3 linked regions of the Sphingobium yanoikuyae genome follow. The protein of the gene in region 1 binds, or shares a complex with, the protein of each later gene. Links are inferred from orthologs where the notes say so. Each region holds a gene or a part of one and is shown in the gene's direction. Other genes may lie near its edges. The genes, in order: U0025_RS13520, ccmC and ccmE.

The links.
Region 2: the proteins of U0025_RS13520 (region 1) and ccmC are in contact, whole or in part, in a solved structure (PDB 8CE8), measured with the Escherichia coli proteins. The link is inferred for Sphingobium yanoikuyae from one-to-one orthologs.
Region 3: the proteins of U0025_RS13520 (region 1) and ccmE are in contact, whole or in part, in a solved structure (PDB 8CE8), measured with the Escherichia coli proteins. The link is inferred for Sphingobium yanoikuyae from one-to-one orthologs.

Annotation. Positions count from the first base shown.
Region 1 is NZ_CP139979.1:2,925,452-2,935,595, forward strand. Bases 4,128-7,105 are described here. They hold U0025_RS13520 (heme exporter protein CcmB), read left to right. Parts: upstream 4,128-5,281; coding sequence 5,282-5,929; downstream 5,930-7,105. Other genes in these bases: U0025_RS13505 (4a-hydroxytetrahydrobiopterin dehydratase), read right to left, coding at 4,128-4,229; U0025_RS13510 (metallopeptidase family protein), read left to right, coding at 4,270-4,677; ccmA (heme ABC exporter ATP-binding protein CcmA), read left to right, coding at 4,674-5,291; U0025_RS13525 (patatin-like phospholipase family protein), read left to right, coding at 6,037-7,071; U0025_RS13530 (GntP family permease), read left to right, coding at 7,064-7,105. Also shown: U0025_RS13485 (patatin-like protein), read left to right, coding at 1-898; U0025_RS13490 (hypothetical protein), read left to right, coding at 895-1,392; U0025_RS13495 (hypothetical protein), read right to left, coding at 1,400-2,452; U0025_RS13500 (threonine aldolase family protein), read right to left, coding at 2,691-3,737; more of U0025_RS13505, read right to left, coding at 3,939-4,127; more of U0025_RS13530, read left to right, coding at 7,106-8,524; U0025_RS13535 (DMT family transporter), read left to right, coding at 8,570-9,472; U0025_RS13540 (cupin-like domain-containing protein), read left to right, coding at 9,545-10,144. UniProt on the Escherichia coli protein: Required for the export of heme to the periplasm for the biogenesis of c-type cytochromes.
Region 2 is NZ_CP139979.1:2,243,376-2,253,538, reverse strand. Bases 7,167-10,163 are described here. They hold ccmC (heme ABC transporter permease CcmC), read left to right. Parts: upstream 7,167-8,302; coding sequence 8,303-9,025; downstream 9,026-10,163. Other genes in these bases: U0025_RS10265 (heme lyase CcmF/NrfE family subunit), read left to right, coding at 9,599-10,163; ccmE (cytochrome c maturation protein CcmE), read left to right, coding at 9,156-9,602; ccmD (heme exporter protein CcmD), read left to right, coding at 9,028-9,159; purF (amidophosphoribosyltransferase), read right to left, coding at 7,167-8,100. Outside these bases: U0025_RS10320 (arginine N-succinyltransferase), read right to left, coding at 1-256; U0025_RS10315 (hydrolase), read right to left, coding at 273-1,490; U0025_RS10310 (DUF481 domain-containing protein), read right to left, coding at 1,532-2,431; U0025_RS10305 (RNA pyrophosphohydrolase), read right to left, coding at 2,473-2,958; U0025_RS10300 (cryptochrome/photolyase family protein), read left to right, coding at 3,148-4,524; U0025_RS10295 (SAM-dependent methyltransferase), read left to right, coding at 4,562-5,830; U0025_RS10290 (SDR family NAD(P)-dependent oxidoreductase), read right to left, coding at 5,827-6,543; more of purF, read right to left, coding at 6,640-7,166. UniProt on the Escherichia coli protein: Required for the export of heme to the periplasm for the biogenesis of c-type cytochromes.
Region 3 is NZ_CP139979.1:2,235,495-2,245,588, reverse strand. The notes cover bases 1-2,928. They hold ccmE (cytochrome c maturation protein CcmE), read left to right. Parts: upstream 1-1,205; coding sequence 1,206-1,652; downstream 1,653-2,928. Other genes in these bases: U0025_RS10265 (heme lyase CcmF/NrfE family subunit), read left to right, coding at 1,649-2,928; ccmD (heme exporter protein CcmD), read left to right, coding at 1,078-1,209; ccmC (heme ABC transporter permease CcmC), read left to right, coding at 353-1,075; purF (amidophosphoribosyltransferase), read right to left, coding at 1-150. Also shown: more of U0025_RS10265, read left to right, coding at 2,929-3,577; U0025_RS10260 (redoxin family protein), read left to right, coding at 3,574-4,101; U0025_RS10255 (cytochrome c-type biogenesis protein), read left to right, coding at 4,101-4,511; U0025_RS10250 (tetratricopeptide repeat protein), read left to right, coding at 4,508-5,149; U0025_RS10245 (potassium transporter Kup), read left to right, coding at 5,283-7,205; U0025_RS10240 (PA0069 family radical SAM protein), read right to left, coding at 7,213-8,280; U0025_RS10235 (YbjN domain-containing protein), read left to right, coding at 8,367-8,879; moaB (molybdenum cofactor biosynthesis protein B), read right to left, coding at 8,940-9,467; U0025_RS10225 (lytic transglycosylase domain-containing protein), read right to left, coding at 9,467-10,094. UniProt on the Escherichia coli protein: Heme chaperone required for the biogenesis of c-type cytochromes. Transiently binds heme delivered by CcmC and transfers the heme to apo-cytochromes in a process facilitated by CcmF and CcmH.

The DNA of each region.
Region 1 (10,144 bases):
GGATCTGGCTGCGCGCCTGTTCCAGTTGAGCGGCGAGGATGCGCCGATGATGCGCGAAGCCTATCGCCAGGCGATCTGGAAGCAGGTGCGCGCGATCGGCGCCGACCAGTTGACCGAGGATGCCGGCTCCGCCGCCGCGCCCGTCCTGTTCTTCCGCACCCATGACCTCGCCTTCCGCATCCGCCGCCTGCGTTTCCTGGCCCGGCGTCTGGCCGAGACGCTGGAACTGGAGGCCGATGCCGACAGCGAAGCGGTGCAGGCGATGCACGACGCCATCTATCGCGCGCTCGCCCTCTACACCGAATGCGAGGGCAATGATTTCTACAATGATCATGTCCGCGCCGCCGCGGCGCAGGCGCCGACCGACGCCGGTGCCGCGCTGGAGGCGATGGCGCAGGCGCGTGGCCTGCGCGCCCGCGACGAGGCGGCCGACATGCTGCTGGCCGAGGCGCTCGCCAACCTGCCCAAGGCCGGGCGCCGCACCATGTTGCTGGCTTATCTGGGCTTCACCTTCTCCGACATCGCGACCTTACCGTTGCTTCAGGGTGACGCTGTCGATGAATATGATCCGATAAAGGTCGACCGGATTTCGCCCGAAGATTGCACCGCCATCCGTGCCGGCGGTGCCAACGCCACGCTAAAAGGCATAGAATTCAACAATTTTGGTGCCTTCTTCAGTCGGGTCTATCGGGAGAATGACTATCTGTGGGGCAGGCTCCATGGGGTGGAGCGCCTGCTGGATATCGTAATTTCCGCAATTCCTGCCCCAACCCGTCTTCCCGAAGGGGCGTTGCGCAACTATAGGCGGGCGGCGTTTCTGGCGATCCTCGACGAGGAAGAGTCGCGCTTGCCGCATGTTGCGGATCTGATCGCCGGACTGCGGGAGGAAATCGGGTGAAGGGGCGTTTGAAGCTGTTTCCGATGATGCTGGCGCTGGTGCTCGTCACCGGCTGCAAGGGCTCGTCCGATGACAGCGCACAGGCCGCCCCGGTCAGCGCACCGCAGCAGGTGGCCGTTGCCGTGGTCCAGCCCGATCCGCCGCCGCCCGCTCCCCCGGCCGTCCTGCCCTCGCGCCCGGCGCCGATCGTCACCGTCGGCCCGCCCGGCCCGACCAATTCGCTCGACCTGCCGCCGTCGAGCAATGCGGCCCAGCCCGCCCCCTTCCCGCGCGAAGTCACCGCCTTCATGGTCGACCGCGACAGCTGCGACCATTTCCGCGGCGAGGAACCCTATGACGCGGAACGCCGCGCCTATATCGAGGAAAGCGTGGCGGAACTCTGCTCCGGCACCGACGCGAAGCTGGCCTTGCTGCGCAAGCGCTATGACAAGATGCCCGACGTCATCAGCGCGCTGAGCAGCTATGACGCCCGGATCGAGGGCGAGGAACCCTGAGACGGCTTCAGGGTGAAGCCGGCGCCTGTAGCATATCCAGCCCGCCGATCCTGACAGCGAAGACACGGCCCCGAGCGCCGGGCTGTGCGTCAGGGCCGACTTGGCCACGCGGCCCCGTCGCGCCGACATCGCCCGGATGCGCGCCATGACATGTCCCCGGCTGAGATCCGCGTGATCCTCGCGCACCACCCTGGCCACCCGGCCCTGCAGCCCCGCCGCGTCCGCCAGCCCCGCCGCCGGTCAGGATGTCTCCTGCGGTGAAGATGTCGGTCACCGCGGCCGGGCCGATGACATAGACCGCGCCGCCATCGCCACCATTGGCCCCCGCGCCGCCATTGCCCCCTGGGCCACCACGCCCGCCGTCACCCCCATCACCCGCTCCTCGTCGGCAATCCCCAAACGGTCCAGCCCTGCCATCACGCCCACCGCCGCCGTCACCGCCGGCTCCACCGCTGCCGCCCGCACCACCGGCGCCACCCGGCACACCACGAAAATCGATGTTCATGCGTACCTGACTGAGCGGGCTCCCCGTGGCCGTCGCCTCCAGCCGGCCGGCCACGATATAGAGATCGGGCACCCGTGCTGTCGCGCCCGGTCCGCCATTGGTGCCGCGTCCCCCCGGCCGTCCCGACTCACCGTCAGAGCCGCGACGATTGCCACGGGCACCGTGTGTACCGGTCTGTCCCGCCTGGCCCTTCGGTCCGGCCAGCAGCGCGGTGTTCCGCCGGATGCCTAGCAAGGACTGTGGGTCCTCGATCCGCATCCGCTTGGCGAACAGCAGCACCCAGGGATGCTGGCCGGTAAACTCGATCGTGCCATCAGGCTTGAAGATCAGTTCGTCGACCGCCAACGTCTGGCCCGGCACCTTCTCGACGCCCCGTATCTGCAGGATTTCCGACACCGAATAGGCCCGGCCGATCGCAGCGCGCACCTCCGGCGGCAGCGCGGCCAGATCGGCAGTCTCGATCGCCGCCCGCGCTTCGGCCATCGGTGCCGCCTCCTGCGCCTGCCCCGGCAGCGGCGCCATGACACCCAGCATCAACCATCCGATCCTCTTCATGACAGCCTCCGTCCACGCACCGGCCCCTGTGCCGGCGGCGCGATGAAGGCCCGGATCAGTGCCTCTTTTCAATTGGCTGGACCAGGCAAGATCATCCGCTTTGGAGCATCCTCAACGGATCATCCCGCTATCCGACCCCGCCGCATGATGACATTTCGATATCACAACAAGCACATGGACGGATGCGCACCGGCGCCAGCCCACCCATGGCCTTGCGCCTATTCGGATCAGCTTGTGGTCAGGCGGCGACCGCCAGGCAGGCTTCCCTGATGTCGCGGGCCAGTTCATCGACCCGCTCCACCTGCGCATCCCAAGCGAACATGAATCGCGCGCCGCCACCAATGAAGGTGTAGAAGCGCCAGCCACGCGCGCGCAGCGCGTCCAGCACCGGCACGGGGGCCGACAGGAACAGCGCATTGGCCTCCACCGGGAAGATCGGGCTGACATCGGGCAGGTCGGCGATCGCCGCCGCCAGCCGGCGCGCGCAATCATTGCCGTGGCGGGCGTTGCGCAGCCAGGCGCCGCTTTCCAGCAGGCCGATCCAGGGCGCCGACAGGAAGCGCATCTTCGACGCCAGCTGCCCCGCCTGCTTGCAGCGATAGTCGAAATCCTGCGCCAGCGCGCGGTCGAAGAAGAGCACCGCCTCGCCCACGGCCATGCCATTCTTGGTGCCGCCAAAGCAGAGCACGTCGACGCCCGCCTTCCAGCTGATCTCCGCCGGCTCGCACCCCAGGCTGGCGCAGGCATGGGCGAAGCGCGCGCCGTCCATGTGCAGTTTCAGCCCCAGTTCGCGGCACACGGCAGAAATCGCGCGCACTTCCTCGACCGTGTAGACAAGACCGGTCTCGGTCGGCTGGGTGATGGTGACGACGCGCGGCTTGGGGAAATGGATGTCGGAGCGGCTGGTCGCCAGTTGCCGGATCGCGTCGGGCGTCAGCTTGCCATCGACCGAGGGCGCGGCCAGCAGCTTCGACCCGTTGGAAAAGAATTCGGGCGCGCCGCATTCGTCGGTCTCGACATGGGCGGCCGCCGAACAGATGACGCTATGATAGGACTGGCACAGTGCCGCGAGCGCCAGCGAATTGGCGGCGGTGCCGTTGAAGACGAAGAAGACCTCCGCATCGCCGCCGAACAGGGTCCGGAAATTGTCCGCCGCGCGCTGCGTCCATTCATCCTCGCCATAGGCCGTCGCCGATCCGCTGTTCGCCGCGAGCATCGCGTCGAGCGCCTCGGGGCAGGCCCCGGCATAATTGTCGCTGGCAAATTGCTGTGTGGAAATGGGCACGTCATGCTTCCGTCTGCTGGTGTGTGACCAAGCATCGGATCAACGTCGTCGTGGCTGCATGTCCCGTTGGATTGCCGGTCCGGCCACATCCCCCTCTTTCGAAAGGCACCACCTTGCTCGGGGAGCAGGTTGGTGTCGGACGTTGGCCCGACTCTTGATGTTGCCGGGGCGATTATCGGCCGGGCGATGCCGCGTCAAGCGTCAGCGCAGCAGCGCCTCTATCCCCTTCGCCAGATCGATGTCTCGTTGCGACAGGCCGCCGGCATCATGGGTGGTGAGCGTGATTTCGACCCGGTTATAGACGTTCGACCATTCGGGATGATGGTCGGCCTTTTCCGCCAGCAGCGCGACCCGCGTCATGAAGCCGAAGGCGGCGACGAAGTCGGGAAAGGTGAAGCTGCGCGCGATCCCGTCCGGTTCGGCGACCGCCGTCCATTCGGGCAAATCCGCCAGCGCGATCGCCCGTTCCGTTTCGTTCAGTCTGGCAAGCATTTCTCTATCCTGCGTTATTTCTTTCGCCTATGTGACAGCCATGCCTGACACTGGTCAATCGTTCCGCTTCGCCCCTACCCCACAGGAAATCGAGACACTCGCGCTGGAGGCCCTGAGCCGCCTGCCCGAGCCCTTCCGTTCCTATCTCTCCAATGTCGTGATGCTGGTCGAGGATTTCGCCGACGCCGACATATTGAAGGAGATGGAGATTGACGATCCGTTCGGCCTGACCGGCCTCTATAGCGGCCGTCCCTTCGGGCAGGAGGCGCAGACCGGCGACCTGCCGCCGACCGTGCATCTTTTCCGCCGCCCGCTGCTCGACGAATGGGTCGAAACCGGCGTGCCGCTCGAAGCGCTCATCACCCATGTCGTGGTGCATGAGATCGGCCATCATTTCGGCCTGTCGGACATCGACATGCATGTGCTGGAGGATATGGTCGCCCCATGAGCGGCGCGGCGCTGCGCCTGTCGGGCCTGGCCTGTCTGCGCGGCGGACGCCTGCTCTTTGCCGGCGTCGACCTGGTGCTGGCGGCTGGCGGCAGCGCCTTGCTGCACGGCGCCAACGGCATCGGCAAGTCGAGCCTGCTGCGCCAGTGCGCCGGACTGCTGCCCATTTATGCCGGGACGATCGACCGCCAGGGCAGCGTCGCGCTGGCCGACGAGCGACTGGCGCTCGACATGGAATTGCCGCTCCACCGCGCACTCGGCTTCTGGGCACGGCTCGACCGAGTGGATGCGGCCGCGCTCGACCGCGCGCTCCACGCCATGGCGCTCGCCCCCTTGCGCGACGTGCCGGTGCGCATGCTGTCCACCGGCCAGCGCAAGCGCGCCATGCTCGCCCGCGTGATCGCCAGCGGCGCGGATATCTGGCTGCTCGACGAACCGGCCAATGGCCTGGACGATGCGTCGGTCGCGCTGCTTGGCGCGGCGGTGGCGGACCATCTGGCGGCCGGCGGCATCGTCGTCGCCGCCTCGCACCAACCATTGCCGCTGACCGATCCGGTGCGGATCGAGATGGCCGCCCATGTGCCGGACCCGGCGCAGGAGGCATCATGCGACTGATCGCCCTGCTCGTCGGCCGTGACCTGGGACAGGCCTGGCGCTCGGCCGGGCTGTGGCTGCCGGTCGCCTTCCTGCTGCTGGTCGCCAGCCTCTATCCCTTTGCGGTCGGCCCCGATGCCGCCCTGCTCGCCCGCACCGGTGGCGGCATGTTGTGGATCGCGGCGCTGCTCGCCAGCCTGCTGCCGGTCGACCGGCTGGTCGCGCCCGATCGCGACGCCGGCATCCTGGACCAGATCGCGCTGCGCGGCATCAGCGAGGAGATGGTGGTGATCGCCCGGCTGATCGCCCATTGGCTGGGTTTCGGCCCGCCGTTGATGATCGCCGCCCTGCCCGCCGCCGCGCTGCTGAAGCTGGACGGCGCCACGATCCTGACGCTGGAGGCCGGGCTGCTGATCGGTACGCCCGCGCTGGCCGCGCTTGGCCTGCTGGTGGCGACCCTGACCGCCGGGCTGCGCTCGTCGGGGGCTCTGGCGGGCCTGCTCGCCCTGCCGCTGGCGGTGCCGTTGCTGATCTTTGGCGCAGGCACGCTGGGCGACGGCAGCGGCGCCGCGTTCAAATTCCTCGGCGCCGCCTCGCTGCTGCTGGTCGCGATCACGCCGATCGCGGGCGGCGCAGCGATCCGCGCGGGTCGGGAATGAGGTTTGTGCAACGCGCAAGGCGTTGACATTGGCGGGCCGCAATGGTCCCATGCTGCGTCGCAACAAGCTCCGACAGCGGGCCATGCCCGCCAAGCGCGAGGTGCCCGATGCCCGATCCGACTGCCGCACCGCAAAGCCGCCTGATCGACCTGGCCCTGCAGGGTGGCGGCGCCCATGGCGCCTTCACCTGGGGCGTGCTCGACCGCCTGCTGGAGGAACCCTGGTTGCGGATCGACGGCATATCGGGCACGTCGGCCGGGGCGATGAACGCGGCCGTGCTGGCCAGCGGCTATGCCCATGGTGGCGCGCCGGGTGCCCGCCGCGCCCTCACCCGTTTCTGGAGCAAGGTGTCGGACGGGGCGATGTTCAGTCCGTTCCGCCGCAGCCCGCTCGACATAGCGCTCGGCCGCTGGACGCTCGATTATTCGCCGCTCTATGTCGGCATGGACCTGATGGCGCGGCTCTGCTCGCCCTATGATCTCAATCCGGGCGGCTTCAATCCGCTGACCGACATCCTCAACGAATGCGTCGATTTCGACCATCTCGCCGCCAGCCCGATCCGCCTGTTCATCACCGCGACCAGCGTGCGCACCGGCCAGGCCCGCGTGTTCCGCAATGCCGAGATCACCCCCGACGTGCTGCTCGCCTCCGCCTGCCTGCCCACCATGTTCCACGCGGTCGAAATCGATGGCGAGGCCTATTGGGACGGCGGCTATTCGGGCAATCCGACGCTGACGCCGCTGGTGCGCGATTGCGATTCCGACGATACCATCCTGATCCAGGTGAACCCGGTCGAGCGCGCCACCGACCTCTACGCCGCGCGCGACATTGCCAGCCGGTTGAACGAGATTTCCTTCAACGCCGTGCTGTTGCAGGAAATCCGGATGATGGCGCTGCTGCGCCAGGTCGCCGATCCCGGCCATGGCGAGGGCGAGAAATGGGCGAAGATGCGTATCCACCGCATCGCCAGCGCCGACATGCTGCAATTCGGCCATTCGTCCAAGCTGAACGCCGAATGGGCTTTCCTGTGGAAGCTCAAGAAGATCGGGCGCAAGGCGGCGGACGATTTCCTGAAGGATCATGGCCAGGCGATCGGCCGGGAATCGACGCTCGATATCGACGCGCTGCTCGCCCATGTCTGAGGCATTGAGCTTCCTCGGCATATTGGTCGCGCTCGGCGCGCTGATCGCCATGGCCTATCGCGGCTGGAGCGTGCTGTTCCTCGCCCCGGCGCTGGCGATGATCGCCGCCAGCTTTTCGGGCTATCCGATGCTGGCGAGCTGGACCCAGATATTCATGGTCGCCGCCGCCGGCTTCCTGGCCCAATTCTTCCCGCTGTTCCTGCTCGGCGCGATCTTCGCCAAGCTGATGAACGACAGCGGATCAGTGCGCACCATTGCCGATGCCATGATCGGCTGGCTGGGGTCCGGCCGCGCGATCATGGCGGTGGTGCTGGCCGGCGCGATCCTGACCTATGGCGGGGTCAGCCTGTTCGTTGCCTTCTTCGTGCTGGTGCCGATGGCGCAGGCGCTGTTCCGCGCCGGCGATATCCCCCGGCGGCTGGTGCCGGCGACCATCATCCTGGGCACATCGACCTTCACCATGACCGCCCTGCCCGGCACGCCGGCGATCCAGAATGTCATTCCCATGCCCTTCTTCGGCACCTCCATCTATGCGGCGCCGGGCCTGGGCCTGATCGCCGCGGTCATCATGCTGGCGGTGGGCCTGGGCTGGCTGCTGCGAGCACAGACGGCCGCCGCCGCCCGGCTGGAGGGCTATGACCCGAGCCTCTCCCCCGCCGCGCCGGTCGACAGCGCGCGCATGCGCGAGCATACGACGACGGCCTCCACCTTCGACCCCGCAGAGATGGACAAGGGCGCGCCCACCGACGACCGCCCCTCGCTCGCCATCGCCTTCCTGCCGATCGGGGTGATGATCGGCTGCAACCTCATCCTCTCGCTCTGGCTGTTCCCGACCTGGGACGCGCCCTTCCTGGCGGAGCCGCTGTGGGGCAGCACCAGCCTGGGCGCGGTTGCGGGCATATGGTCGGTGACGGCCGCGCTGATGATCGCGACGCTCGCCATCATCCTGTGCAACCGGGGCCGCCTCGTCAGCCTGCGCGACAGCATCGATTCGGGCGCCAACGCCGCCGTGCTGCCAATCATCAGCGTGGCGAGCCTGGTCGGCTTCGGCGCGGTGATCGCCGCGCTGCCCGCCTTCCACATGATCCGCGACTGGGTGCTGGGCATGGGCGGCGGGCCGCTGGTGTCGCTGGCGGTGGCGACCAACCTGCTCGCCGCGCTCACCGGATCGGCATCGGGCGGGCTCACCATCGCGCTGGAGGCGCTGGGGCCGACCTATATGGACATCGCCGCGCGAACCGGCACCGACCCCGCCATCATGCACCGTGTGGCGGTGATCGGGTCCGGCACGCTCGACATATTGCCGCATAATGGCGCGATCGTGACGCTGCTGGCGCTGAGCGGCGTTACCCACCGCGAATCCTATCTGGATATCGCCATGGCCGGCATCGTCAGCTCGCTTGCAGCACTGGTCGCCGTCATCCTGATCGGATCGACGATCGGCAGCTTCTGATCCCTTCGCCCCTTGGCCGGGTCGACAGGGGCGCGCGCATCGGCCATGGGCTGCGCCATGTTCGGCATTATCGCATCCCTGTTGTTCGTCCTGATCTGGTCCACCGGTTTCATCGTCGCCCGCGCGATGGTGCCCCATGGCGCGCCCGAGCTGATCCTGGCCGCGCGCCTGTGCCTGACGGCGCTGCTGCTGGGCGCGCTGGCACTGCATGGCCGCCAGCCCTGGCCGCGCGGCCGGCAATTGGGGCTGCATCTGGCGGCAGGCGCAATGCTGCATGGCCTTTACCTGACGCTCAGCTGGTGGGCGGTCAGCCATGGCATGCCGGCCGGCATCATGTCGCTGCTGGGCGCGACCCAGCCGCTGATGGTCGCGGTCGCCAGCGTCGCGATCCTGGGCGAGCGCTTGCCCGCGCGCGCCTGGAGCGGCCTTGCCATTGCCATCCTGGGCGTCGGCTGCGTGCTGATGCCGGCGATCGCCAAATCAGGTGCGGGCGCGATCACCCTGATCCCCGCCGTTGCCGGCATCGTCGCGGTGCTGGCGATGACCGGCGGCACGCTGATCCAGCGCGGCACGATCGGCGGCGATCCGATCTGGGTGTCGGGCGCGGTGCAGAATGCCGGCGGCGCACTGGTGGCGATCGCCGCCACCCTGATCGTGGGCGAATGGCGCTGGGACAATAGCCCGATGCTGTGGATCGGCCTCAGCTGGTCGGTGCTGGGCCTGTCGGCGGCCGGCCTGTCGCTGCTGGTCTGGCTGGTGCGCACCCAGGGACCGACGCGCATGTCGATGCTGCTGCTGCTGGTGCCGCCGCTCGCCGCGGTCGAGGCCTGGCTGCTGTTCGGCGAGAAGCTCGGCCCGGTGCAGATCGCCGGCTTCGCACTGGCGCTGGGCGGCGTGCTGCTCGGCCGGTCGCAGCCGAAACGGACCGAGGTGGTGGAGCCGGCCTGAACCGCCACCGCGCCGTCACAGGTTCGTCACATCCTGCAACATGGCGGTCATGATCGCGCGCTAGGGCGGGTCATGAGCAAATCCGGCCGCACCCCGCCGCTTCCCTCGATCCTGTCGCAGGCAGCGGACATGCAGATGCAGATGACCCTGCGCCAGGTCGGCTTTGGCGCGCCGTCCGCCAATGCCATGCCCCATGTGCCGCCCAAGCCCGCGCCAGCGCCGCGCGACGACAGCGCGCTCGCGCTCAAGCGGCGCGACTGGTTGTTGAACGTCATGGAACAGCAGCGCGCCCTGTCCCCCTATGCCTCCGGCCTGCTGACCGCCGACGCCCTGTCGGGCGAGGACTTCCTGCATAATTTCTATGCGCCCGGCCGCCCGGTCCTGATCAAGAGGGCGATGGAAGGCTGGCCCGCCCGCGCAAAATGGACGCCGGACTATCTGGCCGATGCCGTTGGCGCGGCGGAAATCGAATATCAGGGCGGCCGGGCACAGGCCGCCGACTATGAGCTGGCCAAGGACCGGCACAAGCGCCGCGCGCCCTTTCGCCAGTTCATCGACCTGGTGCGCGACGGCGGCAATGATGCCTATCTGACCGCCTATAACAGCGCAGCGAACGGCCCGGCCCTCGCGCCGCTGCAGGCCGACCTTGGCCATCCCGACACCTATCTGGCG
Region 2 (10,163 bases), 690 kb from region 1 along the record:
AACTCTGCCCCACCGTGCTGAAAATCTGGCAGGTGCCGCGCACCTGGCCGGTCTGCGCATTGACCAGCACCAAGACGATCAGATCATCCTTGATCCCGCCATCCTGCCGGCTGAGCGCCTGTTCGGTGCGTTCCAGCTTGGCGGTCAGGGCGGCGCGATCGGGCGGCAGGTTGGTAAAGCCACCGCCGGTCAGCTTCGCCATTTCATACAGGGTCTGCAGGTCGTCCGCTCGCGCGGTGCGCATGTAGAAACTCAAAAGGCGGTCCTCTCTCTCAATATTGTCCTTGGGCGATCCGCAGCAGCGCCAGAGCGGACAGTTGCGCGCGTTCGGCCAGGCTGTCGCTGATCAGAAATTCGGCATCGCTATGGATGCTGCCGCCGCGCACGCCCATGGTGTCGACCACCGGGACGCCGCAGGCCGCGATATTGTTGCCGTCGCACACGCCGCCGGTGTCGCGCCAGCCGATGTCGAGGCCGAGGTCCGTGCCGCAGCGCCTGACCAGGCCGAACAGGCGCTCGGCCTTGGCATCCATGGGCTTGGGTGGGCGACCAAAGCCGCCATGGAGATGCAGGCTGACGCCATGGTCGCGGGCGACATCGGCCATGGCCTGATCCAGCAAGGCGCGGGCTGCGATTTCATCGTCCGGCGTGCGCGGGCGGAAATTGACTCGCAGCACGGCATGGTCGGGCACGACATTATTGGGGCTGCCGCCGTCGATCTTGGCGGGATTGCAGGAAAAGCCGCTGCCGCTGCCAGCCTTCAGCCGCAGGGCAAGGTCGGCGGCCGCGAGCAGGGCATTGCGGCCATCGTCGGGATTGCGACCGGCATGGGCACTGAGGCCGGTGACGATGATCGAGAAATTGCCGCTGCCCGCCCGCGCGCCGGCCAGCGTCCCATCGGGCAGGGCGGGTTCATAGGTGAAGGCGGCGCGCTTGCCGGCTGCGGCCTGACGGAGCAGGGCGGCGGAGGAGGGGCTGCCGACTTCCTCGTCGCTGTTGATCACGACTTGATAGCCGAGCGTCCGGGTCGCCTCGCTATGCTCGATTGCCGTCAGGGCGGCGAGCATGACGGCGATGCCGCCCTTCATGTCGGCGACGCCGGGGCCGTTAAGGACGCCGGGTTCTAGCCAGCGAAGCGTCTGAAATGGATGGTCGGCCGGGAAGACCGTATCCATATGGCCCGTCAGCAGCAGCTGGACCGGCGCATCGGGGCGGACGGTCAGGCGAAGATGCTGACCATGACGGATCACCGATATCCCCCCATCGGGCGCCACGGTTTCGACCGGATCGGGGTCGATCAAGTCTACCTCGCCCGGCAGCACCGAAAAGGCGTCGGCGAGCGTGGCAGCCATGGCGGCGAGCCCGGTCAGGTTGCGCGATCCGCTGTTGATGCTGGCCCATGCCTCGACCTGTGCCAGCATCGGCGCGGCGGCGGCCTGTTCCAGCAGGGCGGTTTCAGGGGCAGTTACGGGCGGGTGGATGCCGTTCATCCCGGAGGTCTATCAGAGCGCGGGCGCCTGCTCCACCCCGATCAGAAATCGTAGCTGAGGGTCAGGCGGCTGAGCGTGTCGAAGTCGCGCGCGGACAGCAGGGTCTCCGACTCATACTGCACCGTATAGGAGAGGCCAGCGGACAGGCGCGTGCTCACCTTGGTTTGCAACTGTGTCAGGGAATTGACTGAAAATACGTCAGTTTCCGCATAACCTGCAGCGGTCTGCTTGAAGGTGACATTGGGCGCCAGGCGCCAGGCCAGGTCCATCGATGCACGCGCGCCGAGCTTGGTTTCGCGCGGCCCGATCACATATTTGGCATGACGGACGGACGGGCCAACATCGAGCGACAGGTCGATCGGCTTGCTGACGATCACCTTGTAACCGATACCGGCCGAGGCGGTGTAGCGCTCGTCATAGCCGATCGAGGGATCGCGTTCGAACTGGGTCAGGCCATAGGCGAATCCGCGCGGATCGAACTGATAGCGCGGCTCATAGCTGGCGGTGTAGCGTTCGCGCGAGGTGACGCCATTGGCGCGGCGATAATCGACCGTGGCGCTAAGCTTATGGCTCCACTCCAGCCCTTCGCGCTTGACCTGCGCCGCGGCGCTGATGCCGATTTCGCTCGTCGAACCGGTCGAGCGGAAGCCGCCGGCCTCCAGCTTGCCGGTCCATAATTCGGTGAAGCGCGCTTCGCGAATCACCGTGTCATGGGTCGCCTTGGTCCGTTCCTTCCAGCTGTTGACCATCTGCTGGATCTGGTCGGCCGATTGCGGATTGGTCTGCTTGGCGATCTTGGCGACGGTCGCGATTTCCGTCTCATTGCCATTGGCAATCGCCGCCTCCAGCATTTCGCGGACGGACGGCGGCAGCAGCGCGGGCGCATTGGCCCACGCCTGGGTGGCAAAGAGGAAGGGCAGGATAGCCAGACAGTGACGCATCCCGCTGTCATAGCGAACCGACCGGGGATTTTAAGCCCCCATCAGATCAAGTCGTGGAATTCCTGCAATATGTCGCGGTAAAGCTTGCGCTTGAACGGCACGATCAGTTCCGGCAGCGTTTCGGGCGCTGCCCATTTCCATTCCCGGAACTCGGGATGCTTGGTCTGGATGTCGATATGGCTGTCCTTGCCCAGGAAGCGGGCGAGGAACCAGATCTGGCGCTGGCCGCGATATTTGCCGCCCCACAGCTTGCCGATCAGTTCGGGCGGCAGGTCGTAGAAATGCTCGTCGCGGCTCTTGGCGATGATCTCGACATGTTCGGGCGTGATGCCGGTCTCTTCGCCCAGCTCACGCAGCGCCGCCGCCTTGGCGTCTTCGCCCTCGTCGATCCCGCCCTGCGGCATCTGCCAGGCTTCCACGACATTATCGAGGCGCTGACCCACGAAGACCTTGCCCGCCATGTTGACCAGCATGATCCCGACGCACGGCCGGTAATTCAGTTCTGCATTATCTGGCATCGACGCCATGTCTTCCCCTGCATCGCTGCAGCCATGGCCGGTTGGCGACCCATGGCTAGTGTATTGGGTTCCAGAATAGGCGGCGGCGATGCGCGCGTCCATTGGCCGAATCGACATTCATCGGATTTGCAGGTCATCTCCCGGAAGGGCGCGGAAAATTCATTTGGAACCGGGGGACTAGGCAGGCATTTGGCGATCATGCCATCCCCCACCATAATCTGGTTCCGCCAGGATCTGCGCCTCTCGGATCAGGCGGCGCTTGCCGCTGCCGCGCAGGCCGGCCCGGTCATTCCGCTCTATATCCTTGACGATGAAAGCCCGCGCCAATGGGCGATGGGTGGTGCGTCGCGCTGGTGGCTGCATCACAGCCTTGCCAGCCTGGACGAGCGACTGGGGACCAAGGGCTCGCGATTGATCCTGCGGCGCGGACGCTGCGCCGATGTTCTGGCGCAGGTGGCCGAGGAAAGTGGTGCGCAGGTCGTGCATGCCATCCGCCATCATGAGCCCTGGTGGCGCAATGCTGAAAAGGCGGTCGCAAGGCAGATCGACTTGCGGCTTCATGACGGCGGACTGCTATTGCCAGTGGAGGCGGTGCGGACGGGTGGCGGGACGCCCTATCGCATCTACACGCCCTTTTTCCGCGCGGTGATGCTGCACATGCCACCCGCGCCACCACAGCCAGCGCCGCAGCGGATCGCGGCGCCATCGCACTGGCCGGTTAGCGACAGGCTGGAGGATTGGACGCTGCTGCCGCGCGATCCGGACTGGGCGAGCGGCTTCCCTGCCGACTGGTCACCGGGCGAAGAAGGGGCAAAGCGCTATCTCGACAGTTTTCTGGGCGAGGTCGGCGACTATGCGGTCGCGCGCGATCTGCCGTCGCAGGAGGGAACGTCCCGCCTGTCCCCGCATCTCCATTTCGGGGAAATTTCGCCCGCCAAGGTCTGGCATCGGGTGGCGCAGGCGCCGGGGGACGCGACCGTCTATCTCAAGGAACTGATCTGGCGTGATTACGCGCATAATCAGGTCTCGGCCCTGCCGACCTATGGATCGGAAAATGCCCAGCCGGCCTTCGATGCGATGCACTGGCGGGATCTGCGCGAGGCGCGGGGCGACTGGACCGCGTGGAAACGAGGGCAAACCGGCTATCCGATCGTCGATGCCGGCATGCGCCAGCTCTGGCAGACGGGCTGGATGCACAATCGGGTGCGGATGATCGCGGCCAGTTTCCTCATCAAGCATCTGCTGATCGACTGGCGCCATGGCGCGCGCTGGTTCTGGGACACGCTGGTCGACGCGGATTATGCCAATAACAGCGTCAACTGGCAGTGGGTGGCGGGCAGCGGCGTCGATGCCAATCTCTTCACCCGGATCATGGCGCCGCTGACCCAGTCGGACAAGTTCGATGCCGCCGACTATATCCGCCAATGGGTGCCGGAACTGGCGCATCTGGACGATCGCGTCATCCATGATCCGGATTTTCATGGGGTTAGGCCATCATCCTATCCCGAAAAGCGGATTGGCCATCGCGAGGGTCGCGAGCGCGCGCTGGCGGCCTATCGCCAGATGAAGGGGTGATTGCAGCGACGCGCGGCATGGGGCAGAAAGAGGCCCGATGAATGCAGTCGACCCCCGTCGCGGCAAGGCCGCATTGTCGATCCGGCGACCGCCGGCAGACCGGACGCCGGGATGGCGCGCGCGCCTGTTCGCGCCGCTTTTCCATCGCATGCTCGATCGGATCGACCTGGGACTGGAGCAGGGCTCGCTGGACGCCACTTTGCCGGACGGCACGCGCCGGCTGCTGGGCGGGCGGGCGCCAGGGTTCGACTGTGTTGTGGACTTGGTCGACTGGCGCGCCTTGGTGCGACTGGCGATGGGTGGCTCGGCGGGCTGGTATCGCGCCTGGGCGGCGGGCGAGTGGCGCAGTGCCGATCCGGTGCCGCTGTTCGCGCTGTTCATGGCCAATGCGGTATCGCTGGGCCGCGTTGCCCGGCCTCATGGGCCGGCCCGCTGGGCAGGACGGTTGCTGCACTGGGCGCGGCGGAACAACCGTAACGGCTCGCGTCGGAACATCGCCTTCCATTATGATCTGGGCAATGACTTCTACAGCCTATGGCTGGACAGGAATATGAATTATTCCAGTGCCTTGTTCCTCAATCCTGAGGATCGGATCGAAAGTCTGGAACGGGCGCAGCAGCGCAAGGTAGATGCCCTGCTGGAACGGCTGGACCTGCGCGACGGACAGGCGCTGCTGGAAATCGGATGCGGCTGGGGCGGCCTCGCCGAACAGGCGATGGAGCGCTGCGCCATCCGATATGACGGGCTGACCCTGTCGGTCGAGCAGGCTGATTATGCGCGCGATCGGCTGGGATCCGGCGCGCAGATCCACCTGACCGACTATCGCGACGCGCAGGGCCAATATGACGCCATTGCCAGCGTGGAAATGGTGGAGGCGGTCGGCCAGCATTATTGGCCCGACTATCTGGATGCGGTTGCGCGCCTGCTGAAGCCCGGCGGGCGCGCCGCGATCCAGTATATTTTGATCGACGATGCGATCTTCGATCATTATGTGCGCGGCGCCGATTTCATCCAGACCTACATCTTCCCCGGCGGCATGCTGATATCCGAAAGTCGTTTTCGGGCCTTGGCGCAGGAGCGGGGGCTGGAATGGCGCGACGCGCGCCATTTCGGCGGTCATTATGCCGAAACGCTGCGCCGCTGGCGCGAGCGGTTCGATCGGGCGATCGACGAGGGACGGTTGCCGGCCAGTTTCGACCAGCATTTCGTCGGCTTGTGGCGCTATTATCTGATGTATTGCGAAGGCGGTTTCCGGGGCGGGACCATTGATGTCGCCCAGGTCACGCTGGCAAAGCCGGCCGCTTAACCCTCGACGCGCAGGCGATGGCCGTTCGGCGCATCGCTCAGCGCCAGATCATGGATGGCCCTGGCGACCGTCTCCGGCCCCTTGAGCGTTGCCGGATCCTCGCCGGGGAAGGCGCGGGCGCGCATCGCGGTGCGGGTGGCGCCGGGATCGACGATATGGGTGCGGATGGCGGAGATGTTCTTCACCTCCTCGCCATAGGCGCCGACCAGCGTTTCGAGTGCCGCCTTGGACGCGCCATAGGCGCCCCAATAGGCGCGCGGCGTGGCGCCGACCGAGGATGTCAGCGCGATCACCCGCGCGTCGGCGCTGGCCCGCAGCATCGGATCGAAGGCGGCGATCAGCGCCTGGGGCGCAGCGATGTTGAGCATCAGCAGCCGGGCAAATTCCTTGGCATCAATCGCCGGAACCGATGCCAGCGACCCGAGCGTCGCTGCGTTGAGGACAAGGATGTCCAGTGCCTTCCAGCGGCCCGAAATGGCCTGGGCCAGGCGGCCGATGCTTTCGCCGTCGATCAGGTCGAGCGGCGCGATGGTGGCGCTGCCGCCGGCCTGGTGAATGCGGTCTTCCACCTCTTCCAGTCCGCCGCTGGTGCGCGCGGTCAGGATCACATGGGCGCCGGCTGCGGCCAGTGCCTCTGCCGTCGCGGCGCCGATGCCCCGGCTGGCGCCGGTGACGAGCGCAAGTTTTCCGAACAGCGGCAAGGTATCAGACATCGGCTCTCCGTTCGCCCCGACCGATGCCGGGTGTCGTCGTGGGAAAAGGAAAGGGCGGGGTCGTGCGACCCCGCCCGGTCGGGCCTTGCCCGTGGATCAGGAGACCCGTTCTGCCAGCAGTTCGAACTGGTTTTCGACCACGGCTTCATCCTGGTCGGTGAGCTTGGTCGGATAGTCGCCGGTGAAACAGGCGTCGCAATATTGCGGACGGATGTCGGCGCGCTTCGCCTCGCCCAGCGCCTTGTACAGGCCGTCGATCGAGATGAAGGCCAGGCTGTCGGCGTGGATGAAGTCCTGCATGCCGCCAATGTCCAGCTTGTGCGCCAGCAGCTTCGTGCGCTCGGGCGTATCGACGCCATAGAAGCAGCTATGCTTGGTCGGCGGCGAGGCGATGCGCATATGCACTTCGGCGGCGCCCGCTTCGCGCATCATCTGCACGATCTTCAGCGAGGTGGTGCCGCGCACGATCGAGTCGTCGATCAGCACGATGCGCTTGCCCTGGATGAGGGCGCGGTTGGCATTATGCTTCAGCTTGACGCCCAGGTGGCGGACCTTGTCGCCCGGCTGGATGAAGGTGCGGCCGATATAGTGCGAACGGATGATGCCCAGTTCGAACGGGATGCCCGATTCCTGCGCATAGCCGATGGCGGCCGGCACACCGCTGTCGGGCACCGGGATGACATAGTCGGCCTCGACCGGATTTTCGATCGCCAGCTGCGCGCCGATCGCCTTGCGGACCGAATAGACGCTGGAATTGTCGATGATCGAATCGGGGCGGCTGAAATAGACATGCTCAAAGATGCACGGACGCGGATGCACTTCGCCGAACGGGCGGATCGAGCGCATTTCGCCATCCTTTGTGACGATGACGAGTTCGCCCGGATCGATCGAGCGGACATAGTCGGCGCCGACCACGTCGAGCGCGACGGTTTCCGAAGCGAAGATGGTCGAATCGCCCAGCTTGCCCATCACCAGCGGGCGGATGCCGAGCGGATCGCGGCAGGCGATCATGCCCTCGGGGGTCATCACGATCAGCGAATAAGCGCCTTCGATCTGCTTGAGCGCGTCGATGAACTTGTCGAGCAGGGTGCGATAATTGGACGTAGCGACCAGATGGATGATGACTTCGGTGTCCGAGGTCGACTGGAAGATGGAGCCGCGGCGGATCAGTTCGCGGCGGACCTTCATCGCGTTGGAGATATTGCCGTTATGGGCAACCGCGAAACCGCCGGAATTGAGTTCGGCATAGAGCGGCTGGACGTTGCGCAGCGAGGTCTCGCCGGTAGTCGAGTAACGGACATGGCCGCAGGCTGTGTCGCCGGGAAGGCCCCGAATCACCTCGTCGCGGTCGAAATTGCCGGCGACATGACCCATGGCGCGATGGGTATGGAAATCATGCCCGTCCCAGCTGGTGATGCCTGCCGCTTCCTGGCCGCGATGCTGCAGGGCGTGAAGGCCGAGCGCTACCATCGCGGACGCGGTTTCTGCGCCAGATACGCCAAAAATGCCGCATTCTTCGCGCAACTTGTCGTCGTCGAAAGGATTCGTCGTAATCATGGGTGTGAGCGGGTCCATTGCCGTTCCTGACCACCCCTCTGGGGCGACCTTTCGCGCGCATATAGTCCTTCCCGGTCGATTTGTCGCCTGCCTGTAACAAAAAAGCGTGGCCAATCGTGGCAACGCTGCGTTTTGCCGGCTTTTCCATGGGCTAAACGGCCACTGGCGTTGGCGTTCGGGTGTCGCTAAGAAACCTGTACTCATGCACCGTTTTGCCAATCCCGCCCGCTTCCTGAAGATCGCTCGTCCGATGACGGGCTGGCTGTTCTGGCCCGGCCTCGTGCTGCTGCTGGCCGGCTGCGCTTCGGGCCTGTTCCTGACGCCGGCGGATTATCTGCAGGGCGATACGGTGCGCATACTCTATATACATGTGCCGGCCGCGTGGCTGGGCATGGCTGGCTGGACCGGCATTGCCGTGTCCGGGCTGATGCAACTGGTGTGGCGCCATCCGCTGGCTTCCGTGGCCGGACGCGCGATCGCGGCGCCGGGCGCGTTGTTCACCGCCATCTGCCTGATGACCGGTTCGATCTGGGGCCGGCCGACCTGGGGCGCCTGGTGGGAATGGGACGGGCGCATGACCTCCATGCTGGTCCTGCTCTTCCTTTATCTCGGCTATATCGCTCTGGCCAACGCATCGGCGCGGCAGGGGCAAGGCGGGGTCAGCCCGGTGACGGCGATCTTCGGCCTGGTCGGCGCGATCAACATCCCGATCATCAACCGTTCCGTGGTCTGGTGGAACAGCTTGCACCAGGGGCCCAGCATCACGATGCGGGGATCGAGCATCGACGGATCGTTGCTCTGGCCACTCGGCCTGACGCTGTTCGGTTTCACCTTGTTGTTCGCGGCGATCGTGCTGATGCGGATGCGGGCAATATTGGCACAAAATAAGGTCGAGGCGCGGATGCAGCGCCTGACAAGAGGGTAGAGATGAACCAATGGGCTTTCGTGATCGCCGCCTATGCCGTGACGGCCGTAGGCACGGCGATCGTCACCATCGCCAGCTGGCGCGCGATGCGATCGGCGGAACGTCAGGCCGAACGACTGTCTGACCGGACATGAAGGCCAAGCATCAACGGCTGATCCTGGCGCTCGCGGCGCTGGTGGCGATCATCGGCGCCGGGCTGCTCGCCGTATCGGCGCTGAAGGACGAGGCGGCCTATTTCTATGCGCCCAACGACGTGAAGACCAAGGGTGTGGAACCCGGCAAGGCGATCCGTCTGGGCGGCATGGTGGTGAAGGGCAGCCTCAAGCGTGCGGCCGATGGCGTAACGATCAATTTCGACGTGACCGACGGCAAGGCGACCGTGCCGGCGACCTTCAGCGGCATCGCGCCCGACCTGTTCAAGGAAGGCAGCGGTGTCGTGGCGGAGGGCGCTTTCGACCGGCAGGGGCGGTTCGTCGCGACCAATTTGCTGGCCAAGCATGACGAACGCTACATGCCGCGCGAACTGGACGGCATGACCTATAATGAAACCACGCATGAGATGAAGGCCGCGCCATGATCGCCGAAGCCGGTCTCGCCGCCCTGTGGTTTGCCGCGGTCCTCGCGCTGCTCCAGCTGTTTCTGGTCGGCATGGGGCTGGCGGGCGGCAAGGGCGAGGTGCTGGGCGCCGTTCGACCCGTCGCTATTTTGCAGGGCGTGCTGACGGCCGCTGCCTTTGTCGCGCTGATCAGCCTGTTCCTGCGGTCCGACATGTCGGTGCTGCTGGTGGCGACCAACAGCCATTCGGCCAAGCCCTGGCTCTACAAGTTCGCCGGAACCTGGGGCAATCATGAAGGGTCGATGCTGCTGTGGGTCACGGTGATGGGCGTCGCCGGCGCGGCCGTGGCGCTGTTCGAGCGGGCGTTGAAGCGTGACGCGCATATGGCAACATTGGGTGCGCAGGCGGCGATCAGCCTGGGCTTCTATGCCTTCCTGCTCTTCTCCTCCAATCCCTTCGCCCGCATTTCCCCGGCACCGGCGGACGGGCAGGGGCTCAACCCGTTGCTGCAGGATCCCGGCCTCGCCTTCCATCCGCCGACGCTCTATCTCGGCTATGTCGGTCTGTCGGTCGCCTTCTCCT
Region 3 (10,094 bases), 690 kb from region 1 along the record:
GCTGGTGATGCCTGCCGCTTCCTGGCCGCGATGCTGCAGGGCGTGAAGGCCGAGCGCTACCATCGCGGACGCGGTTTCTGCGCCAGATACGCCAAAAATGCCGCATTCTTCGCGCAACTTGTCGTCGTCGAAAGGATTCGTCGTAATCATGGGTGTGAGCGGGTCCATTGCCGTTCCTGACCACCCCTCTGGGGCGACCTTTCGCGCGCATATAGTCCTTCCCGGTCGATTTGTCGCCTGCCTGTAACAAAAAAGCGTGGCCAATCGTGGCAACGCTGCGTTTTGCCGGCTTTTCCATGGGCTAAACGGCCACTGGCGTTGGCGTTCGGGTGTCGCTAAGAAACCTGTACTCATGCACCGTTTTGCCAATCCCGCCCGCTTCCTGAAGATCGCTCGTCCGATGACGGGCTGGCTGTTCTGGCCCGGCCTCGTGCTGCTGCTGGCCGGCTGCGCTTCGGGCCTGTTCCTGACGCCGGCGGATTATCTGCAGGGCGATACGGTGCGCATACTCTATATACATGTGCCGGCCGCGTGGCTGGGCATGGCTGGCTGGACCGGCATTGCCGTGTCCGGGCTGATGCAACTGGTGTGGCGCCATCCGCTGGCTTCCGTGGCCGGACGCGCGATCGCGGCGCCGGGCGCGTTGTTCACCGCCATCTGCCTGATGACCGGTTCGATCTGGGGCCGGCCGACCTGGGGCGCCTGGTGGGAATGGGACGGGCGCATGACCTCCATGCTGGTCCTGCTCTTCCTTTATCTCGGCTATATCGCTCTGGCCAACGCATCGGCGCGGCAGGGGCAAGGCGGGGTCAGCCCGGTGACGGCGATCTTCGGCCTGGTCGGCGCGATCAACATCCCGATCATCAACCGTTCCGTGGTCTGGTGGAACAGCTTGCACCAGGGGCCCAGCATCACGATGCGGGGATCGAGCATCGACGGATCGTTGCTCTGGCCACTCGGCCTGACGCTGTTCGGTTTCACCTTGTTGTTCGCGGCGATCGTGCTGATGCGGATGCGGGCAATATTGGCACAAAATAAGGTCGAGGCGCGGATGCAGCGCCTGACAAGAGGGTAGAGATGAACCAATGGGCTTTCGTGATCGCCGCCTATGCCGTGACGGCCGTAGGCACGGCGATCGTCACCATCGCCAGCTGGCGCGCGATGCGATCGGCGGAACGTCAGGCCGAACGACTGTCTGACCGGACATGAAGGCCAAGCATCAACGGCTGATCCTGGCGCTCGCGGCGCTGGTGGCGATCATCGGCGCCGGGCTGCTCGCCGTATCGGCGCTGAAGGACGAGGCGGCCTATTTCTATGCGCCCAACGACGTGAAGACCAAGGGTGTGGAACCCGGCAAGGCGATCCGTCTGGGCGGCATGGTGGTGAAGGGCAGCCTCAAGCGTGCGGCCGATGGCGTAACGATCAATTTCGACGTGACCGACGGCAAGGCGACCGTGCCGGCGACCTTCAGCGGCATCGCGCCCGACCTGTTCAAGGAAGGCAGCGGTGTCGTGGCGGAGGGCGCTTTCGACCGGCAGGGGCGGTTCGTCGCGACCAATTTGCTGGCCAAGCATGACGAACGCTACATGCCGCGCGAACTGGACGGCATGACCTATAATGAAACCACGCATGAGATGAAGGCCGCGCCATGATCGCCGAAGCCGGTCTCGCCGCCCTGTGGTTTGCCGCGGTCCTCGCGCTGCTCCAGCTGTTTCTGGTCGGCATGGGGCTGGCGGGCGGCAAGGGCGAGGTGCTGGGCGCCGTTCGACCCGTCGCTATTTTGCAGGGCGTGCTGACGGCCGCTGCCTTTGTCGCGCTGATCAGCCTGTTCCTGCGGTCCGACATGTCGGTGCTGCTGGTGGCGACCAACAGCCATTCGGCCAAGCCCTGGCTCTACAAGTTCGCCGGAACCTGGGGCAATCATGAAGGGTCGATGCTGCTGTGGGTCACGGTGATGGGCGTCGCCGGCGCGGCCGTGGCGCTGTTCGAGCGGGCGTTGAAGCGTGACGCGCATATGGCAACATTGGGTGCGCAGGCGGCGATCAGCCTGGGCTTCTATGCCTTCCTGCTCTTCTCCTCCAATCCCTTCGCCCGCATTTCCCCGGCACCGGCGGACGGGCAGGGGCTCAACCCGTTGCTGCAGGATCCCGGCCTCGCCTTCCATCCGCCGACGCTCTATCTCGGCTATGTCGGTCTGTCGGTCGCCTTCTCCTTCGCGGTCGGGGCCTTGCTGACGCGGCAGGTGGATGCGGCGTTCGCACGCGCCATGCGGCCCTGGGTGCTGGCCGCCTGGGTGATGCTGACGCTTGGCATCACGGCGGGCAGCTATTGGGCCTATTATGAGCTGGGCTGGGGCGGCTGGTGGTTCTGGGATCCGGTCGAAAATGCGTCGCTGATGCCCTGGCTGGCGGCGACCGCACTGCTGCACAGCGTGACCGTGCTCGCGACCCGCGACGCGCTGCGCGCCTGGACGGTGATGCTGGCCGTCGTCGCCTTCTCCATGTCGATGGTCGGCACTTTCCTGGTCCGGTCGGGCATATTGACCAGCGTCCATGCCTTCGCCGTCGATCCCGAGCGTGGCAGCTTCATCCTGGCCTTGCTGGCACTCTATATTGGCGGAGCCTTGGCCCTGTTCGGCTGGCGGATCGGCACGGTGCGCGAGGGCGCGCCGTTCGAACTGGTCAGCCGCGAAACCTTCCTGGTGGTCAACAACCTGTTACTCTCGGTGATCCTCGGGCTGGTGCTGATCGGCACGCTTTACCCGCTGATGACCGAAGCATTCGGGCACAAGGTGTCGGTTGGCGCGCCCTATTTCGATCGCATTGCCGGGCCGATCGCGCTCATCCTGCTGATCGTGATGGCGGCGGGGCCGCTCACCCGCTGGCGCCGGGATCAGGCACGCGCCGTGGCCGGGCGGATGCTCATTCCGGCGGCGGTCGCACTGGCGGCCGTGGTGCTGGTCGGTGCGCTGGCCTGGGGGCGGATCGGCCTGTTGCCCTATTGCGGGCTGGTGGTGGCGCTGGCCGTCGGCGTAGGATCGCTCGCGCCGCTGTGGAAGCGCAACCTGCGCCGCACGCCGCTCTTCACCTATGGCATGGTGATCGCCCATCTGGGCTGTGCCGTCAGCCTGGCGGGCATGGCCTGCGATTCGGCGTTCACGGTCGAGAAGCTGGTGGCAGTCCGACCGGGCGACAGCATCGAGACGGCCGGCTGGACGCTGCGCTTCCAGCGTATCCTGCCACTTGCCGGCGACAATTGGACGGCTTTGCAGGCGGACGTCATTGCGGAGCGCAGCGGCCGGGCGGTGGTGATCCATCCGCAGTCGCGCTTCTTCGCCTCGCCGCCGACGACCACGACCGAGGCGGCCCTGCTGACCCGGTGGAATGGCCAGCTCTATGTCGTGCTGGGGCAGGAAGCCGATGCCGGCCGCTGGCAGATGCGGATCTGGTGGAAGCCGTTCGTGACGCTGATCTGGCTGGGCGGCATCATGATCGCGCTGGGCGGTCTGCTGGCGCTGGTCGGGCGAGAGCGGCGCGGCTGGCTGATGAAATGGCGGGCGCGGAGGGTAATGGCATGAGGAAGCTGCTAATCTGGCTACCGCTTGTCCTGTTCCTCGGCTTCTTCGCGCTGTTCGCCACCGGCCTGTTCAAGCCGGATGACCGTGTCATCACCTCCAAGCTGATCGGCCAGGCTTTGCCGGCCTTCACCCTGCCGGCTGCCGCCAGCGATCGGCCGGCGCTTGCCAGCACGCAACTGGCGGATGGCAAGCCGCGTTTGCTCAATATCTTTGCCAGCTGGTGTATTCCCTGCGCGGCGGAGGCGCCGCAACTGATGGCGCTCAAGCAGGCTGGGGTGGAAATCGATGCGATTGCAATCCGTGATGCCCGGCCCGATGTCGACGCCTTCCTGGCGCGCAACGGCAATCCCTATGGCCGGATCGGCCTGGATGCGCGCAGTGGCGTGCAGATCGCGCTGGGCTCGTCGGGCGTGCCGGAAACCTTCGTGATCGATGGCAAGGGCAGGATTGCCTATCAGCATATTGGCGACATCCGCGCCGATGACGTGCCGATGCTGCTGCAACGGCTGAAGGACGCGCAATGATGCGGGGGCTGCTTTCTCTTCTCCTGTTGATGCTGACAGCGCCGGTTCAGGCGCAGACCGCTCTGCCGCCCGCGCCCTATGCCGACCGGCAGCTTGATGACCCGGTGCTGGAGCGCAAGGCGAAGGCGCTGATGGAAACCATCCGCTGCCTTACCTGCCAGAGCCAGTCGATCGCCGATTCGAACGCCAGCATGGCGGGCGACATGCGCTCCGAGATACGCGAGCGGATCAGGGCGGGGGAGGAGCCGGAGCATATCAGGCGCTGGCTGATCGAGCGCTATGGCGACTGGGTGAGCTATGAGCCGACGACCGCGCCGATCCTCTGGCCGCTCTGGGCGGCGCCGATCGTGTTGCTTGCATTAGGGCTGTTGTTGATGCGCGGACGGATCAAGCGGAGGCCGCGGGCATGACGGGCTGGATCATCGCTTTCGGCATCGCCATCCTCGCCATGGCGGCGCTCTGCTTCATCGGGCGTATCCCGCGCGTGACGCGGGAGATCGTTGCCGCCGCTCTTCTGGTCGGCCTCGCGGGCTATGCCTGGCAGGGGCATCCCGGCCTTGCTGGCGCGCCGCGTCAGGTCGCGGCCGAGAAGGAAGCGCAGTTCGATGAGAAACTGGCGGAGCGACGCCGCAGTCTGGCGGAGCGCTATGGCCCGGCTGGCCAATGGCTGATCATGTCGGATTCCTACGGGCGGCGCGGCCTGACCAAGGAGGCGGCCAATATCCTGCTCTCCGGCCTCAAGCAGACGCCGGAAGACGCCAATCTGTGGCTGGGCATGGGCAATGCGCTGGTCGCGCATGCCGATGGCGTGGTCGCGCCAGCGGCGGACTATGCCTATCGCCAGGCGTTGCGGCTGGACCCGGAAGGGCCGGCGCCACGCTATTTCTATGGGCTTGCTTTGGCGCAAGCCGGGCAGTTGGACGCCGCGCGCAAACAATGGTTGCCGCTGGCGCAATCGGCGCCCGAAGGCAGCAAGATCAAGGCGGAACTGCAGGCCAATATCGCGCGTATCGATGCTATGCTGGCGATGGATGCGGCTTCGCGATGATCCGCATCGGGGCGATCATTGCGTGAACCCTGTGCCCATGGTAGGGGCCGGCGGTTTGCTGGGCTCCGTCCTTGGAATGAGAATTGCCCTGGCAAGGGTTGCGACATGATATTGATGATCGGGCATTTCCTTCATGGCTGATGACAGCGCGGTCGCCGTCCCCGAAGACGGCGAGCAGGAAGGGCATGGCCATGCCCGCCAGAAAGCCACGGCCAAGCTGGTCGTCGGCGCGATCGGCATCGTCTTCGGCGATATCGGCACCAGCCCGCTCTACGCCTTCCGCGAAACCTTTGCGGGGCACCATCATCTCGACCTCGATCCCGACCATATATTGGGCGTCATCAGCCTGATGTTCTGGTCGATGATGCTGGTCGTGACGCTCAAATATGTCAGCATCATCATGCGCGCCGACAACAAGGGCGAAGGCGGCAGCCTGGCCCTGCTGGCGCTGATCAACGGCCAGACCAAGACACAGCGCTGGTCGCGCGGCATCGTGCTGCTGGGCGTGTTCGCGACCGCCCTCTTCTACGGCGATTCGATGATCACGCCGGCGGTTTCCGTGCTGTCGGCGGTGGAAGGTCTGGCGGTCTACAACGCCAACCTGGCACCGGCGATCCTGCCGGTTGCGGTGCTGATCCTGCTCGGCCTGTTCTGGATCCAGGGTCTGGGGACCAACAAAGTCGCGACCCTGTTCGGCCCGATCATGCTGATCTATTTCGTGACGATCGCGTCGCTCGGCGTGCTCAGCATCGTCAAGACGCCGGGCATTCTCTACGCCTTCAATCCCTATTGGGCGGTCATGTTCTTCGCCACCGATCCGCTGCCCGCCTTCCTGGCGCTGGGCTCGGTCGTGCTGGCGGTGACGGGCGCCGAAGCGCTCTATGCCGATATGGGCCATTTCGGCCGCAGCCCGATCCGCGTGTCCTGGCTGATCTTCGTGCTGCCGGCGCTGATGCTCAACTATATGGGGCAGGGCGCGCTGCTCTTCCGGGAGGGCGCCGCGGCGCTGCACAGCCCCTTCTACAATCTCGCGCCGCAATGGATGCAGCTGCCGCTGATCGGCCTTGCCACGCTGGCGGCGATCATCGCGTCGCAGGCGGTGATATCCGGTGCCTTCTCGGTCACGCAGCAGGCGATCCAGCTCGGCTTCATGCCGCGTCTGCGGATCGAGCATACCAGCGCCTCGACGGCCGGCCAGATCTACATTCCCCTGATCAACTGGGGACTGATGGTGATGGTCATCCTGCTTGTGCTGGTGTTCAAGACCTCGTCCAACCTGACCGCAGCCTATGGCATTGCCGTCACCGGTGCGATGTTCATCGACAATGTGCTGCTGACCGTGGTGCTGTACCGCTTGTGGCACTGGAAATGGTATTATGCCGCGCCGCTGCTTGCCGTCTTCTACCTGGTCGATGGCGCCTATCTGGCGGCCAATCTGACCAAGGTACCCGACGGCGGCTGGTTCCCGCTGCTGATCGGCTTCGTCGTCTTCACCTTGCTCACCACCTGGTCGCGCGGGCGCCGGCTGGTGCAGGAACGGCTGCGCGAGGCAGCGATGCCGATCCCGGTATTCGTGGCTTCGGCCGCTAACAGTGCGGTGCGCGTGCCGGGCACCGCTGTCTTCATGACCTCGACGCCCGATGGCGTGCCGCATGCGCTGCTGCATAATCTCAAGCACAACAAGGTGCTGCATGAGCGGGTGATCCTGCTGACCGTCAAGATCAAGGATGTGCCGGTGGTCGAGGATGACGGCCGCTGCAAGCTGGAGGATCTGGGGCGCGGCTTCTTCCGTCTGGTGCTGCAATATGGCTTCATGCAGGAGCCGGATGTTCCGGCCGCGCTCAAGAATGTGACCGGCTGCGGCCAGGCGTTCAAGATGATGGACACCAGCTTCTTCCTGGCGCGCCAGACGCTGCTGCCTTCGGCCAATCCCGGTATGCCGCTGTGGCGCGAGAAGATCTTCGCCTGGATGCTCCGCAACGCGGAAAGCGCGATGGAGTTCTTCCGCCTGCCGACCAACCGCGTGGTTGAACTGGGCAGCCAGGTCGAGATTTGATCGACCTCTAGAAGAGCCGCATCTGCGCGCCCTCGGGCGGCCTGAACAGGTCGGTGCGGACGCTGATTCGCGCCTGCCCCAGATTGGCCTTGCGCCGTGCCTTGATGAAGCGGGTGCGGGTCAGGTCGGCCCAGACGCCCTGGCCGCGCATCCGGCTGCCGAAATCGGGATCATTGTCGCGGCCGCCGCGAATGTCGCGGATCATCGCCATTACCTTGGCGGCGCGATCGGGATAATGGGTTTCCAGCCAGGCGCGGAACAGCGGCGCGACCTCATGCGGCAGGCGGACGAGGATGTAGTTGACGTCCTGCGCGCCGGCCATGGCAAGTCGCGCCACCACCTGTTCGATCTCATGATCGTTGATCGCCGGGATGATCGGGGACATGTTGGCCGATACCGGCACGCCGGCTTCGGCCAGGCGATTGATCGCGGCGATCCGTCGTTCGGGATGGGGCGCGCGCGGCTCCAGCGTGCGCGCGACCTTGGGATCGAGCGAGGTTACCGAAATCATCACCGCGACCAGATTGTCGCGCGCCAGATCGGCCAGCAGGTCGATGTCGCGCAGGATGCGGTCGGACTTGGTGGTGATGAACACCGGATGGCGGCATTCCACCATCACCTCCAGCAATTGGCGCGTGACCTCCCAATCCTTCTCGATCGGCTGATAGGGGTCGGTATTCGTGCCCATGGCGATCGGTGAGACGCTGTAGTTCCGGTGCGACAATTCCTTGCGCAGCAATGTCGCTGCATCCGGCTTGGCGAACAGGCGCGTCTCGAAATCCAGTCCCGGCGACAGGTCATGATAGGCGTGGGTCGGCCGGGCAAAGCAATAGATGCAGCCATGCTCGCAGCCGGCATAGGCGTTGATCGACTGGGAGAAGGCGATGTCGGGCGACGCGTTGCGCGAGATGATCGTGCGGGGCGTGATCAGCGAAACGCTGGTGCGTAGCTTCTGGGCCGGTCCGTCGATTGCCTGCGCGGCGTCGAGCCAGTCGCCGTCCGCCTCGCGCGCGGCCAGGTTGAACCGGCTGCTTGCCTGGTTGTGCGTTGCGCCGCGTCCGGGGATGTTTGCCATCTGGGAATAAGAACATATCATGAACTTATTGACAAGGTCGCTTCCGACGCGTCATGGCTGCCCCCTTGAAAGCAGGGGGAAATATCATGCGTGCCTGGTGGCTTGTTCCGGCTCTGATGATGATGGCAGGCGCGGCCGATGCCGCGACGCCGACGACGGATTGTGCCGCAAATATGGTCTGCGCCAGCCGGCCACAGTCGGTGGTCGATGCGCTACAGGCGGCGGGCTACAAGGCGGCGCTGACCAAGAGCAAGTCGACCGGTAACCCGATGATCGAGAGCGCTGCCAGCGGCTATAATTTCACCATCTATTTCTATGGCTGCGAAGAAATGAAGGACTGCAACTCGTTGCAGTTCGGTATCAATTTCGCGGATGATGGCGGCAACACGGTCGAGCTGGCGAACAAGTGGAACCAGTCCAAGCGCTTCATCCAGATGTCGCTGGCCGACGACAAGACGCTGGACGTGTCTTATGATGTCAGCACGATCGGCGGTCTCAATCAGGAGAATTTTGCCGATGTGGTCGACTGGTGGTCAGTGATGCTCGGCGAACTCAGCAAATTCTTCAAGGAGAACCCGGCGCCCACGCTCAAGAAGTGAAGGGGAGCGGGCTGGAGCCGTAACGAAAAATCGCCCTTTTGCGATTTTTCAAACAGGCGTTTAGCGCTCGGTGAGGCGCGGCATCAGCTCGACGAAATTGCAGGGGCGGAACCGGCTGTCGAGTTGGCTGGCGAGAATGCCGTCCCATGCATCCCGCACCGCGCCGGTCGAGCCGGGCAGGGCGAAGATATAGGTGCCGCGCGCGACGCAGGCGGTGGCGCGCGACTGGATGGTCGATGTGCCGATCGACTGATAGCTGAGCCACCGGAACAGTTCGCCGAAACCGGGAATTTCCTTGTCCTGCACCTGGGCCAGTGCTTCGGGTGTGACATCCCGGCCGGTGACGCCGGTGCCACCAGTAGTCAGGATAACATCGACCTGCGGATCGTCGATCCAGGCGTGAAGGCGCGCGACGATGGCGCTGCGATCATCGGTGACGATCAGTCGGTCGGCCAGGACATGGCCCGCGCCGGTCAGGCGATCGACCAGCGTGTCGCCGGACCGGTCGTCGGCCAAGGTACGGGTGTCGGAAACGGTCAGGACGGCAATGCGGACGGGCAGGAAGGTCCGGCCCTCGTCGATCGGCATCAATCCGATCCGCCGGCAATCATCGCCCGGCCATCGGCCTTGCTGAGACGCACCAGCTTGACGCCCTTGGCATTGGGGAAGGTTGGCCACATGCCCTGCGCCATACCGGTCAGGCAATCCGCCTCGCCCTTTGCCTGGATCTGGTACATCCAATAGTTGCGCATGACGATGTTCACATAGGCGCGGGTTTCATAATAGGGCAGGGATTCGATGAAGAGCAGGGGATCGCCCTTGTCCTTCACCTCGCTGTTCCAGCGTTCGACCGGCAGCGGGCCGGCATTATAGGCGGCCATCACCTTGGGCAGCAGGCCGCCGGTTGCGCTCATGTCGCGGAGCGATTCCAGATAGCGCTGGCCATATTCCATGTTGGTGGACGGCACGAACAATTGCGATGCGTTGGAAAGGCCGACATCGCCGGCGGTTCCGGGGCGCACCTGCATCAGGCCGCGGGCGCCGGCGCTGGAGACGACGTCCGAACGGAAGCCGGATTCCTGCAGCGTATGGGCGTAGATCAGCGACGGGTCGACACGCCAGCCGCCGTCCGGCCGCCAGGCCGGCGCCGGGAAGCGGGCGAAGCTGTCGGGCTGCTTGCCGGCCGGGCCATTATGGGCGAGCCAGAGCTGGGTT